Regions from separate parts of the Janthinobacterium sp. PAMC25594 genome, predicted to be linked through region 1. Evidence: predicted binding sites of a transcription regulator. Region 1 holds the regulator's gene; each other region holds the start of a gene.
The links. The regulator FNR, encoded in region 1, switches genes on or off when oxygen is low (the NO sensors DNR and NnrR bind a similar motif). The targets are predictions, from matches to a motif close to TTGATNNNNATCAA.

Region 1 (2,990 bases):
TGCAGATCATGAACACGTCCGAGCAAACCCAGCATTTCAAAATCAGCGCTTCCGGCTTGCCGGGCCTGACCTTGCTGACGCGCGAAGAGGTGACCTTGCAGCCGACGGAAACGCTGGGCTGGCCGATCCGCCTGCGCGTGCCGCACGGCGTGGGAGAAAAGGGGTCGAACAAGATTGCGATCGAATTGCACTCGCTGGACGACCCATCGCTGCATGTGCGTGAAAGCGCGGTCTTCATCGTGCCGCGGTGATGTTGATTCGGGGTCGGACCCTCTGGGTCCGACCCCGGTATTTCGCCGTAGGGGTATCATCAATCATGCGTTAGGGTCACTTGATTTTCAACCCGGAAGCAAAAGCTGGGGTCAGACCCACAGGGTCCGCCCCCAAGGAGAACAAAATGTCCGACAGTCTGAAACTGCAACCTCCCGTTGCACCGTGGTACAAGCATCGCTGGCCTTGGCTGCTGATGATCGGTCCCGGCCTGTCCGTGGTCGTCGGCAGCTGCATGGCGTATATCGCGTTTACGCAGCCCGATGCGCTGGTGGTAGGTGATTATTACAAGCAGGGCAAGGCGATCAACCAGGACTTGCGGCGCGACACGATCGCCAGCGACCTGGCGATGGATACCAGCCTGTCCTATGATGTGGCGTCAGCGCGCCTCAGTGGTTCCGTGCACAGCTTCGGCAAGGCTTATCAGGGTCCGTTGCAGCTGCATCTGGCGCATGCGACCCTGCCGGAAAAGGATATCAAGCTGCTGGTGCAGCCCGATGCGGCCGGCAATTTTTCCGTAGCGCTGCCGATGCTCGAACGCAGCCGCTGGCAAGTACTGGTGGAAAACGACAAACGCGAGTGGCGCCTGTCCGGCATCTGGACCTGGCCGCTGCAGCGCAGCATCGCGCTGCACGCCGATGAAGAGCTGTAAGCCTTATTTGCAGACGTCGGTACCGGCCGTAATGGCCTTCAGTTTGGCCGGCTGCAAGATCTCGATCTCGCGGTTGGAGACGCGCAGCCAGCCTTCCTTCTTGAATTTCGACAATAAACGGCTGACGCTCTCGATGGTCAGCCCCAGGTAATTGCCGATTTCCTCGCGCGACATGCGCAGCTGAAATTTGCTGGCCGAATAGCCGCGCGCTTCATAGCGCGAGGCCAGGTTGACGATAAAGGCGGCAAAACGCTGGGTCGCCTGCATATTGCCCAGCAACAGCATGACGCTTTGTTCGCGCGTGATTTCCTGGCTCATCATGCGATGGAAATGGCGCAGCAGGGTCGGCATATTGCCCAGCAATTGTTCCAGGCTGGAAAAAGGAATTTCACACACTTCGCTGTCTTCCAGCGCCACCGCATTACAGTGGTGGCGGTCGGCGCTGATGGCATCCATGCCCAGCAGTTCGCCAGCCATCTGGAAACCCGTCACCTGCTCTTCGCCGCCCGGATTGATCTGGTACGTCTTGAAGTGCCCCAGGCGGATCGCGTACAGGTTCTGGAACGAGTCGCCGATGCGGAACAGCGAGGCACCGCGCACGATCTTGCGGCGGCGGCCGATGATCTGGTCCAGCCTGTCCATGTCGCCCACATCGAGGCCCATTGGCAGGCACAATTGATGCATGCTGCAGGTCGAGCATCGCGCACGCAACGCTTCCACGGTCACTGTGGGCATGGTGGGAGTGAGTAGCGCTTCAGTCATGTCGGTACCTTTTAGAAAATGCAACAACAAGTTTACTGCATACAGGGTTGCCGTGTGCCAATTTCACCGCATTTCCGCTGAATAAACGACGTTCTGACTTTGATTATATGGCAACATCGTCAAAAGCCCATGCGGGGAGGGCAATTTGCGCGGTGGCGCTTGCCAAGCTGGGGCATTGATAGGAAAATTCCTGACAGCATTATCTGCCGCCTGTGCCGCCCGGTACTGAAAAGGAAATCATGAAGCCACTCGGCATCAAAGTAAAAGTCGCGCTGGCCACCAGCCTGACCTCGATCGCCATGATCGCGCTGGTCACCATGATCCAGCTGCAGCACATGCGCGCCGACTTCACCCGAGTACTGCTGAGCCAGCAATCTGCCCTGATCACCCGTACCGCTGCCGAACTCGACGACAAGCTGGGCATGCTGCTGCAGATCGTCACGCTGACGGCCAGGCAGCAGCCGCCGGAATTGATCGGCCAGCCCGCCCAATTGCGCGAATACTATTCGCGCCGCGCGATGCTGGTGCTGTTCGACGACGTGCTGGTGCTCGATGCGCACGGCGCCGTCGTGGCCGACATGCCGCTGGTCACGGGCCGCATCGGCATCAACGTGGCCGAGCGCGAATATTTCCAGACCGTCTTGCGCACGCGCCAGCCCATGATCACCGAGCCGATGCTGGGCAAATCGAGCGGCATGCCCATCGTGCAGATGGTCGCGCCCGTGCTCACGGCCGATGGCCAGGTGGCCGGCGTGGTGATCGGCGTGCTGCGCCTGTACAAGGACAACCTGCTGGGACGCCTGCGTTCGGAAAAGATCGGCAAGAGCGGCTATTACTTCATCCTCACGCGCGGCGCCGTGCCGCGTTACGTGCTGCACCCCGATACCGACCGCTTGCTGCAGCCACGCCAGCCGAACGCCAACCTGACGACGACCCAGCTGCTGAAGAACGATAGCGAAGGCAGCATGGTCAGCACCAACAGCCGCGGCATCACGGCCGTCAACAGCTTCAAGCGCCTGAAATCGGTGAACTGGCTGCTGGCCGCCTCGCTGCCCCTCGACGATGCCTTCGAACCGTTCGATGGCGTGCTGTACCGGCTGGTGCTGTGGAGCACCCTCGCCTCGCTGCTGGCCGCAGCCGTTCTGGGCTGGGTCACCGTGCGCCTGCTGTCGCCGCTGGTACGCCTGCGCGACACCCTGCGGGCGCTGCACACCAGCGGCAGCCGCTTCACCCCCGTGCCGGTGCAGCAGCGCGACGAGATCGGCGAACTGACGGAAGCGTTCAACGGCCTGATGAGCGAACGCGA
Region 2 (2,990 bases), 2.7 Mb from region 1:
CGCACGGCGCCATCGTCTACGTGTGCGGCAGCCTGCAAGGCATGGCGGCAGGAATCGATGCTGTGCTGCAAGAAGTCCTGGGCCAGGAAGGCCTCGACGCCCTGCTGGCGGCGGGACGCTACCGCCGCGATGTGTATTGATCTGCCTCAGCACATGGTCAGCGCCGCCCGGCTATGTGGGCGGGCGCACAGTCAGCGCCAGCCATCGGACTAGAGTGGGGACATCGCGGCATGGCGCCCTGCCCGCCGCGCCACCCACTGTCTGCGAGGCTAGCCATGAAAAACCCCTGGATGAGCATGTACCTGAGCGCCGCCAACCGCATCGCCAACACGGCGCGCGGCCACGCCACGGCCGCCGTCAAGCGCGAAGCGGCGAAAAATACGCGGCAGTTGACGCAAGTGTGGTTCGATTCCTTCCTGCCCCCGGCAGGCAAGCCGCGGCGCAGCCGCAAGGCCAAATAAGCCCCTGGCAACAGGCGAACTGGTGCGGTGCGTCACAGCAATTAGTTGAAGTTTCAATCAGATGAACTAAACTGCAAGCATGGTAGTACATAGGAAGTGACCGGCAGGCGCCGCATCCCCGCGCCGCCACCGGGACACCGGGAGACGACCATGTTGACGCTCAAAGTGCTGGCCTGCCTTGCCCTGTCGGCCTTGCTGCTCGTGCCCCTCGTACTGCGCGACGCGATGCAGACGTCGGCCGGGCAGCAGATGCAGGTGCCGAATGTTGATGCCCATGCCATGTGGAGCCATTGGCCTCGGCAATAAGACGCGCGGCTGACAAAACACCGCTGACTGCGTTGCTTTGACTTGCCGTACTAGCGTACTGTCTGCGTCAAAGACGCCTTGCCAGCGGCGTTTTTCAGCGGCGCTCGCTAGTGGTGCTCAGCTTTAAGAGCCGCTTCATTGCGGGTGGGGAATTGTTCCCTTCTCCCATTTGTTTTTGTCTCGTTTTCCTCATCCCCTCTTCACCATAATTTTGATCCAGGTCATGGATTTCCCCCTTCGCTGCGTCCACACTGGAACAGTCCGCTTCGCATCGCGACGGACTTAACCGGGAGCATCGGCATGGGTATATCGGCTTGGAAAGACGAGATGGCGCTGGGCGTTCCCGCCATCGACGAGGCGCATGAGGCGCTGTTTCAGGAGCTGGCGCGGCTGGGGCAGTTGAGCGACCAGCATTTCAGCGTGGCGTTTCGTGAACTGATTGCGGCCGTCGAGCGCGATTTCCGCGAGGAAGAGGATTTGATGGAACAAATCGGTTTCCCCTCGCTGGCGAATCACCGGGAACAGCATGCGCGCGTGCTCAGCGGCTTGCACCATGCGTGGGCCGCCGTCGATGAAGGCGACCTGGAACAGGGACGCCATGCGCTGTCGCTCCTGCCGCAATGGCTGATCTTCCACCAGGCCACCATGGACCTGGCCCTGGCGGCGGCCCTGGAGCTGGTGCAGCGCCAGCCCAACTAGATCTACAGCAGCAGCACTGTGGCCTGCTCGGGCAGGACGACGCGGTAGTGTCCCGGGTATTTGTCTTCGCCGTCGAAAATCTTGCAAAACACGGGCTGATTGATGTCGTTGACGGCCGGCTCATTCATGGGCAAGGTGGCGATCATTTGCTCGCCATCCATCAGCTGCAAGGCACTGCCCCGCTCGGTCGCGCAAAAGGCCAGCGATTGCACATCGCTGGCGAACGGCCGCTTGTACCACGGCGTGATGGCCCGCACGGCGCGACGGGCGTCGCGCAAGACTTGCCCCACGCGCGTGACATTCCACGCATCGCGCGCCACGGACGGCTGGAGCACGATATTTGCCGTCAGCTCGCCCCTGCCCTTGTTCACCAGGAAAATGCCATCCTGCGCGGCGATGTCGTCGTTGAGCGGCACGACAAACACGCCGCCGGCGGATACCTTGATCGGCACGGGAGCGCCATTGCCTTGCAGGGCCACGCGCACATCGTCGATGGTGGCGCTGAGCTTGGCGGGAATCAGGCGCAGGGCCATGACCACGCTGCCGCTCGACACTTGCCACACTTTCCTGGCCGTCAGATAACTCTCGCGGTACGCCGTGAAACGGATGCGCGGCGCCTTGGCGTCGCTGTTGGCCGTGACCGTCACCGTTTGCGGGGGCAAGGCGTCCTCCGCTGGCGCAACGGGCGGCGGCACGGCATCGGTAACAGGCGGCACGCTGGCGCTCTGCAGCGGCGCGGGAACAGCCGGCGGCGGCGCGTGTTCCTGGGCCTGGCCCAGCGACACGACACACAACCATCCGGCACAAGCGATCCATGTACGCATGCATTTCTTTCAATGAGGAAAATATTTTGTCAGCCCCGACATTATCGCAGAAGCCAGCCTGCGCGTCGCTCCGGGTCCGCCGCACTCTGTGGCGCACACGCTTGATTATTTGGCAAATACCACCTATATTGATAATGATTCTTATTCACGAAAGTGAGTGGAATCGCGCGCCTTTCTTTTCCACTGCCCGACCGCGCCGGGCCTTGCGGTGGAACTGCTATCCAAGCCAGACCACGGGCCAGCGTCATGCCATCCCCCCAGCTACTGCGCACCTCGCCAGACGAGATAGGAACACACACGACTAAAAATACTCCAGGAAAATGATGCAATCGACCACCGCCTTCCCTTCTTCGCGCCAGCCCGCCTTGCGCCCCCTGCCCCGTTTATTACACATCAGCCTGCTTAGCCTTGCCGCTGGCGTGGCCCTGCCGGCACAGGCCGCCGATGCCGCCGCGGCCGACGTGACCATGCCGGCCGTCACCGTGACAGGCCAGTCGACAGCGACGACGGAAGGCACGCAATCGTACACGGCAGGCGAAACGCGCAGCGCCACGCGCATGGACCTGTCCCTGCGCGAAACGCCGCAATCGGTCAGCGTGATCACGCGCCAGCTGCTCGACGACCTGGGCGCCGTGCGCCTGGACCAGGCGCTGGCGCAGACGACGGGCATCCAGGTGAACCAGAACGACACGGAACGCAC
Region 3 (2,990 bases), 750 kb from region 1:
TGCTGGCTGAGGATCAGGGCGTTGTCGCCCAGGCGCAGCAAGTAGTTAATCTTGTCATCCATTACAGGCGCTCCCATCACAGGTTCTTGACTTCTTCCGGCATCGGGAAGAAGGTGGGATGGCGGTACACCTTGCTGTTCGACGGTTCGAACAGGGCGCCCTTGTCGCCAGGGCTGCTGGCGACGATATCGGCCGCGCGCACCACCCAGATGCTCACGCCTTCATTGCGGCGCGTGTAGACGTCGCGCGCATGGTTGACCGCCATGGTGGCGTCGGAGGCGTGCAGGCTGCCCACATGCTTGTGCGCCAGGCCGTGCTGGCTGCGGATGAAAACTTCCCACAATGGCCATTCTTTGCTCATGTTGCTCTCCCCTATCTGTCTTATGTAATTACGCTGCTGCTTTATTAGCGGCTTGCTTGTCTGCATACGCGAGCAAGGCATCGCGGAACCATGCGCCGTCTTCATACGCTTTGACCCGCGTTTGCAGGCGCTCGCGGTTGCACGGGCCATTGCCCTTCAGGACATTGTTGAACTCGGACCAGTCGATCTCGCCGAATTCATAGTGGCCTGTTTCGGCATTGAACTTCAGGTCGGGATCGGGCACGGTCAGGCCCAGGTATTCGATTTGCGGCACGGTCTGGTCGACCATGCGCTGGCGCAATTCGTCGTTCGAGAACAGCTTGATGCGCCATTGCGCCGATTGGGCGCTGTTGACGGAGGCGGCGTCGGACGGGCCGAACATCATCAGCGATGGCCACCACCAGCGGTTCAGGGCATCCTGCGCCATGGCTTTCTGCTCTGGCGTACCCTTGCACAGCGACATCATGATGTCGTAGCCCTGGCGTGCATGGAAGGATTCTTCCTTGCAGACGCGGATCATGGCGCGCGCATACGGACCATACGAGCAGCGGCACAGGGGAATCTGGTTGATGATGGCGGAGCCGTCGACCAGCCAGCCGATGGCGCCCATGTCGGCCCACGACAGGGTGGGATAGTTGAAGATGCTGGAATACTTGGCTTTGCCCGAGTGCAAGGCAGCGAGCAGATCGTCGCGCGACACGCCCAGGGTTTCCGCGGCGCTGTACAGGTACAGGCCGTGACCGGCTTCGTCCTGGATCTTCGCCAGCAGGATGGACTTGCGTTTCAGGGTCGGTGCGCGCGTGACCCAGTTACCTTCGGGCAATTGACCGACGATTTCCGAGTGCGCATGCTGCGAAATCTGGCGGATCAGGGTCTTGCGGTAAGCGTCCGGCATCCAATCCTTGGCCTCGATCTTGATGCCTTCGTCGATGCGCGCCTGAAAAGCGCGCTCTTCCTGGCCCATGTCGTCGATGGAGCGGACGTTCTTGAGGCCGGTTTCAACCATTTGTGCGTACATGATCTGTCTCCCATGTCTTTGATTTTGCGCAGCAACGCGGTGCGATGAACAGATAATACGATACAAAAAACGATTTGCATACACTTGATGTGAGTCATTTTAAAAATTCGTATCTTGTGCAGCTTTTTTGTGCGTATGATATTGCTTATGAGAAAACACTACGAAGTGCCACCAGCGCTTCCGGCAAATTATTGACGCGCTACCCGCGCAGCCAAGTAAACTGCTGCTTTTATTGAATCGACCGCAACACGGCCAGACCGGAACCACATGAAGAACACCCGCTGCACGGCATGGATAGCCGATTTCCTGGAAAGCGACCCACCGCGCTCAAAGTCCCTGGTGATGACGATTTTCGGCGACGCCATCGTGCCGCGCGGCGGCGCCATCTGGCTGGGCAGCCTGATCGACCTGCTGGCACCGTTTGGCGTGAATGACCGCTTGCTGCGCACCAGCGTGTTCCGCCTGGCGCAGGAGGGCTGGCTCAGCTCGCAACGCGACGGCCGCCGCAGCGCCTATACGATACGCCCGGAAGCGCTGGCCCGCTTCGAACGCGCCTATCGCCGCATCTATGCGCCGCTGGTCGTGCACTGGGATGGCAGCTGGACCCTGGTGATCGGGCCGGCCGGCAGCATCGGCGCCGCCGAGCGGGGGGCGCTGCGCAAGGAATTATTGTGGGCTGGCTATGGCTTGATCTCTCCCGGCATCTTTGGCCATCCAGCCAGCAACTCGGAGGCGCTGGAAGACATCCTCGTGCGCAACGAGGTACAGGGCAAGCTGTATGTTTGCCACACGACAGAGTTGCCGGATGTCAGCACACGCCCGCTGCGCGACATGGTGGGCGAATGCTGGGACTTGTCGGAAGTGATGGCCGGCTACGAAAAATTCATCGCCAGCTTCCAGCCCCTGCTGACCTTGCTCCAGCAGGAACCCGTGTTCGATGCGGAGCAAGCGTTTGTCATCCGCTCGCTGCTGACGCACGCCTACCGCCGCGTGCAATTGCACGACCCGCAACTGCCCGTCGAACTGCTGCCCGAACCGTGGCCCGGCACGCAAGCGTATGCGCTGGCGCGCGACCTGTACCGCCTCACCCATGCGGCGGCCGAGGAACATATCCTGGCCACCCTGCGGCGCGAGGATGAGCAGGCGCCGGACGTGGAGCCGTGGTTCTACGAACGTTTTGGCGGCCTGACTAATTAAACGCCTGAAAAATGTTCAGGGCCAGGCGCGTGGCCGCAGGCAGTACGACTAGTACGCCAAGGCAACGCAACGCCGCCATGGACATTTTCTCAGACGTTCACTGCTTCGCCACCACCTGCTTCGCCCCTGCCAGCAAATCCTGCCCCAGCTTTTCCAGCGCATTGGCCTGCACCAGCATGGTGTCGAGGATGGCGACGTTGAAGGTGAACTCGGCCGGCGTGGTATAGCCGGGAAAACGTATGATGCGCAGCAATTCCTGCAAAGTCGTGCCCTTGCCCAGGTGCGCCAAGGCGTCGCTGAGGGCGCTGATTTTCTTTTCCAGGTCGCGTATGTGGTTGCTATGGTCGTCCATGATGCTCTCCCCGTGTTGGAGCTATCACGTTAGCAAAGCATGTCCCGCGTCGTTTGCGCCAG
Region 4 (2,990 bases), 3.1 Mb from region 1:
GCTCGATGCCCTCGCTCTGTTCCTGGCTGGCGGCCGTGATGTCGGTCATGTAACCGGCCACCTGGCGCACCGATTGCTCGATCTCCCCCATGGTCTTGCCGGCATCCTGCACCAGCCGGCTACCCACGCCCACCTTGTCCACCGAGTCGCCGATCAGTACCTTGATTTCCTTGGCCGCCTGGGCCGAGCGGTGGGCCAGGTTGCGCACCTCGGAAGCCACCACGGCGAAACCACGTCCCTGCTCACCAGCGCGCGCCGCCTCCACGGCCGCATTCAGGGCCAGGATATTCGTCTGGAAGGCGATGCCATCGATCACGCCGATGATGTCGACGATCTTGCGCGAGCTTTCCTGAATCGACCCCATGGTGACGATCACCTGCGACATGGCTTGCTCGCCCTTGTGCGCCGTCTCCGAGGCGGCGCTGACGAGGCGGTTCGCCTCGCGCGCATTATCGGCATTCTGCTTGACCGTTCCCGTCAGCTCTTCCATGGACGATGCCGTCTCTTCCAGCGCGCTCGCCTGCGACTCCGTGCGCTGCGACAGGTTCGCGTTGCCTTCGGCGATTTCCTGCGCGCCACGGCCAACCACGCCCGTCGATTCCTTGATTTGTCCGACCAGCAGCTTGACATTCGTCTGCAAGACGCGCAACGCCTGTACCACAGCAGTCAGCTCGTCGTTGCCGCTGGCGCTGATGCTGCCCGACAGATCGCCCGCGCTCATGCGCTCGATATCGCTGCGCATGCGCTGCAGCGGCATCACGGCCGAGCGCTGCAAGGTATAACCGCCGGCAGCGCATGACACCACGCCGCACAGGGTAGTAAACAGCATCGGCATGCCGGCATGCCCGGCGGCCACGTAAGAGATGGCCGGCGCCGCGACGAACAGCAGCGCCAGCGAGCCGAACACCAGGCCCAGCCTGGCGCGCAGCGACAGCTGCGCCATCGGGTTCAGGCGCCGCAGGACCGAGCGGTGCACGGCCACGCCCTCGCGCACTTCGAGCGTGCTGCTGCCTTGCTTGATGGCCCGGTAAGCTTGCTCGGCGGCGGCTACCTGTTCCCGGCTGGGTTTGACGCGGATCGAGGTGTAGCCCACCATCTTGCCATGCTCCAGCATCGGCGCGGCATTCGCTTCCACCCAGTAGTAATCGCCATTCTTGCAGCGGTTCTTGACCATGCCCGTCCATGCCTTGCCGCTCTTGATGGTGCGCCAGAAGTCGGCGAATGCTTCGACCGGCATGTCCGGATGGCGCACGATGTTTTGCGGCGCGCCGATCAGCTCCTCGGCCGAAAAGCCGCTGATGTCGATGAAATCCTGGTTGATATAGGTGATGTTGCCCTGCAAATCAGTCTTCGATACCACCGTCTGGCCAGCATGCAGCACATACTCCCTGTCCGTTACCGGCATATTTGTACGCATGTTCGCTCCCTAAATCCAGCACAACCGAATGGCGGCGCCATCCGGATCCAGCCAGCTGACGCCCTGACCTCAGCAGCGTTCGCCTATTCCTGCCCTGATGGTGAACAAGCGCGAAGGCACCACGCCCTCTGCTTTTCTTTCTCTTATTCGCCATCTTTTTGATGTAGATCAAATTTATTTTGCTACATAAATTTACCAAATACAACATTTAATTAAAAAATTAAACAAATTTGTTATTTTTAATAACATTGAGAATGAGAAATTTGCCCGAGCCACAGAGGAAAACTGCTTGTTTTCTGGTGAATTCAGGGCCGTGATGGCAGTTGCGCCAGAAATACAAATCATTAAAATCATGAAATTCATTGCATTCAATTTTATTTGAGGTATGATGATTCCTAAGGGAAAACAAAAATGGGGCAGCGAGATCGTGGCCTTCGTCTTCCCAGGAAATCCGCATTCATGCAGGGGACAAGCACATGAACAAAATCCTGGCCTTGCGTCTGCTCGACGCCGCCGACGACGCCGCCGTCATCATCGATGCGGGTTCACGCATCCGCTATGCGAACGACGCCATGTATGCGCTGAGCGGTTATGCCCCGGGCAGCCTGTCGGGCCAGCAGATCGAGGCGCTGCTGCCCGACTCCGTGCGCAAGCAGCATGGCGCACGGATCGGCGCCTATCTGGCCGGCGAAAAGAAGTCCACGGTACTCGGCCACAAGCGCCATTTCGCCATACGCCACCACGATGGCACCATGCTGCCCATCGTGCTCAAGGCCATGGACCTGGGCAAGCTGGACGACGAAAACTACCTGGGCGCCTTTTTTATCGACCAGCGCCACGCACGCGCCATCGAACAGCAGAATGCGGCCCGCTGGCAGCATTTGCAGCGCATCGCCCTGAGCGATCCCCTGACCCACCTGCCGAACCGCCGCGCCTTCGAGATCGAAGCCGTACGTACGGCCGCGCGGGCCAGTCGCGCGGGCAGTGCGATGACCATCGGCATCGCCGACATCGATTTCTTCAAGAAGGTCAATGACCGGCATGGCCACGCCGCCGGCGACGCCGTGCTGCAAGCCATCGCGGCCGCGCTGCAGTCCCAGGCACGGGCATCCGATGTCGTCGCCCGCGTGGGCGGCGAGGAATTCGGCTTGCTGTTCCCGCATACGGACATGACGATGGCGTACAAGGTGGCCGAACGCATCCGCCTTGCCGTGGCCGCAACGTGCGTCGACTTCGAGCACACATCCATCACGGCGACGGTCAGCATCGGCCTGGCGCCGCTGCCCAACAACGGCGACTGGAAAGCCTGTTTCATGCAAGCCGACGCCGCGCTGTACCAGGCCAAGAGCAATGGCCGCAACCGCACCGAGCAAATTTGAGCGCCACCCGGCAACCCCGCAGTTTCATGCATCACGCATCACCTGACAGGAGCAAACACATGGAAACCACCACGACACATGCCGCGGCAGCGAGCCAGCTGGCGCAAGCGGGCGCCCGGGAATTGCTGGTCTTTGGACTGGGCAAGGAGGAGTACGCGATCGACATCGGCCTGGTGCAGGAAATCCGCGGCTAC

Region 2: the regulator FNR is predicted to act here: its motif matches at 979-992, upstream of KY494_RS05850 (bacteriohemerythrin).
Region 3: the regulator FNR is predicted to act here: its motif matches at 1,464-1,477, upstream of paaA (1,2-phenylacetyl-CoA epoxidase subunit PaaA).
Region 4: the regulator FNR is predicted to act here: its motif matches at 1,576-1,589, upstream of KY494_RS29985 (PAS domain-containing methyl-accepting chemotaxis protein).

The regions. Positions count from the first base shown of each region.
Region 1 is NZ_CP080377.1:3,996,508-3,999,497, reverse strand. Features, by position in the region: gene ccoG (cytochrome c oxidase accessory protein CcoG) at 1-251, shown strand, start outside; gene KY494_RS17985 (FixH family protein) at 398-922, shown strand; gene fnr (fumarate/nitrate reduction transcriptional regulator Fnr) at 926-1,684, opposite strand; gene KY494_RS17975 (response regulator) at 1,924-2,990, shown strand, end outside.
Region 2 is NZ_CP080377.1:1,341,256-1,344,245, forward strand. Features, by position in the region: gene KY494_RS30000 (sulfite reductase subunit alpha) at 1-140, shown strand, start outside; gene KY494_RS05840 (hypothetical protein) at 276-461, shown strand; gene KY494_RS05845 (hypothetical protein) at 612-767, shown strand; gene KY494_RS05850 (bacteriohemerythrin) at 1,068-1,466, shown strand; gene KY494_RS05855 (hypothetical protein) at 1,469-2,290, opposite strand; gene KY494_RS05860 (TonB-dependent siderophore receptor) at 2,614-2,990, shown strand, end outside.
Region 3 is NZ_CP080377.1:4,746,166-4,749,155, reverse strand. Features, by position in the region: gene paaC (1,2-phenylacetyl-CoA epoxidase subunit PaaC) at 1-62, opposite strand, end outside; gene paaB (1,2-phenylacetyl-CoA epoxidase subunit PaaB) at 77-361, opposite strand; gene paaA (1,2-phenylacetyl-CoA epoxidase subunit PaaA) at 390-1,379, opposite strand; gene paaX (phenylacetic acid degradation operon negative regulatory protein PaaX) at 1,647-2,576, shown strand; gene KY494_RS21310 (hypothetical protein) at 2,674-2,928, opposite strand.
Region 4 is NZ_CP080377.1:901,963-904,952, forward strand. Features, by position in the region: gene KY494_RS29985 (PAS domain-containing methyl-accepting chemotaxis protein) at 1-1,417, opposite strand, end outside; gene KY494_RS03965 (sensor domain-containing diguanylate cyclase) at 1,894-2,796, shown strand; gene KY494_RS03970 (chemotaxis protein CheW) at 2,856-2,990, shown strand, end outside.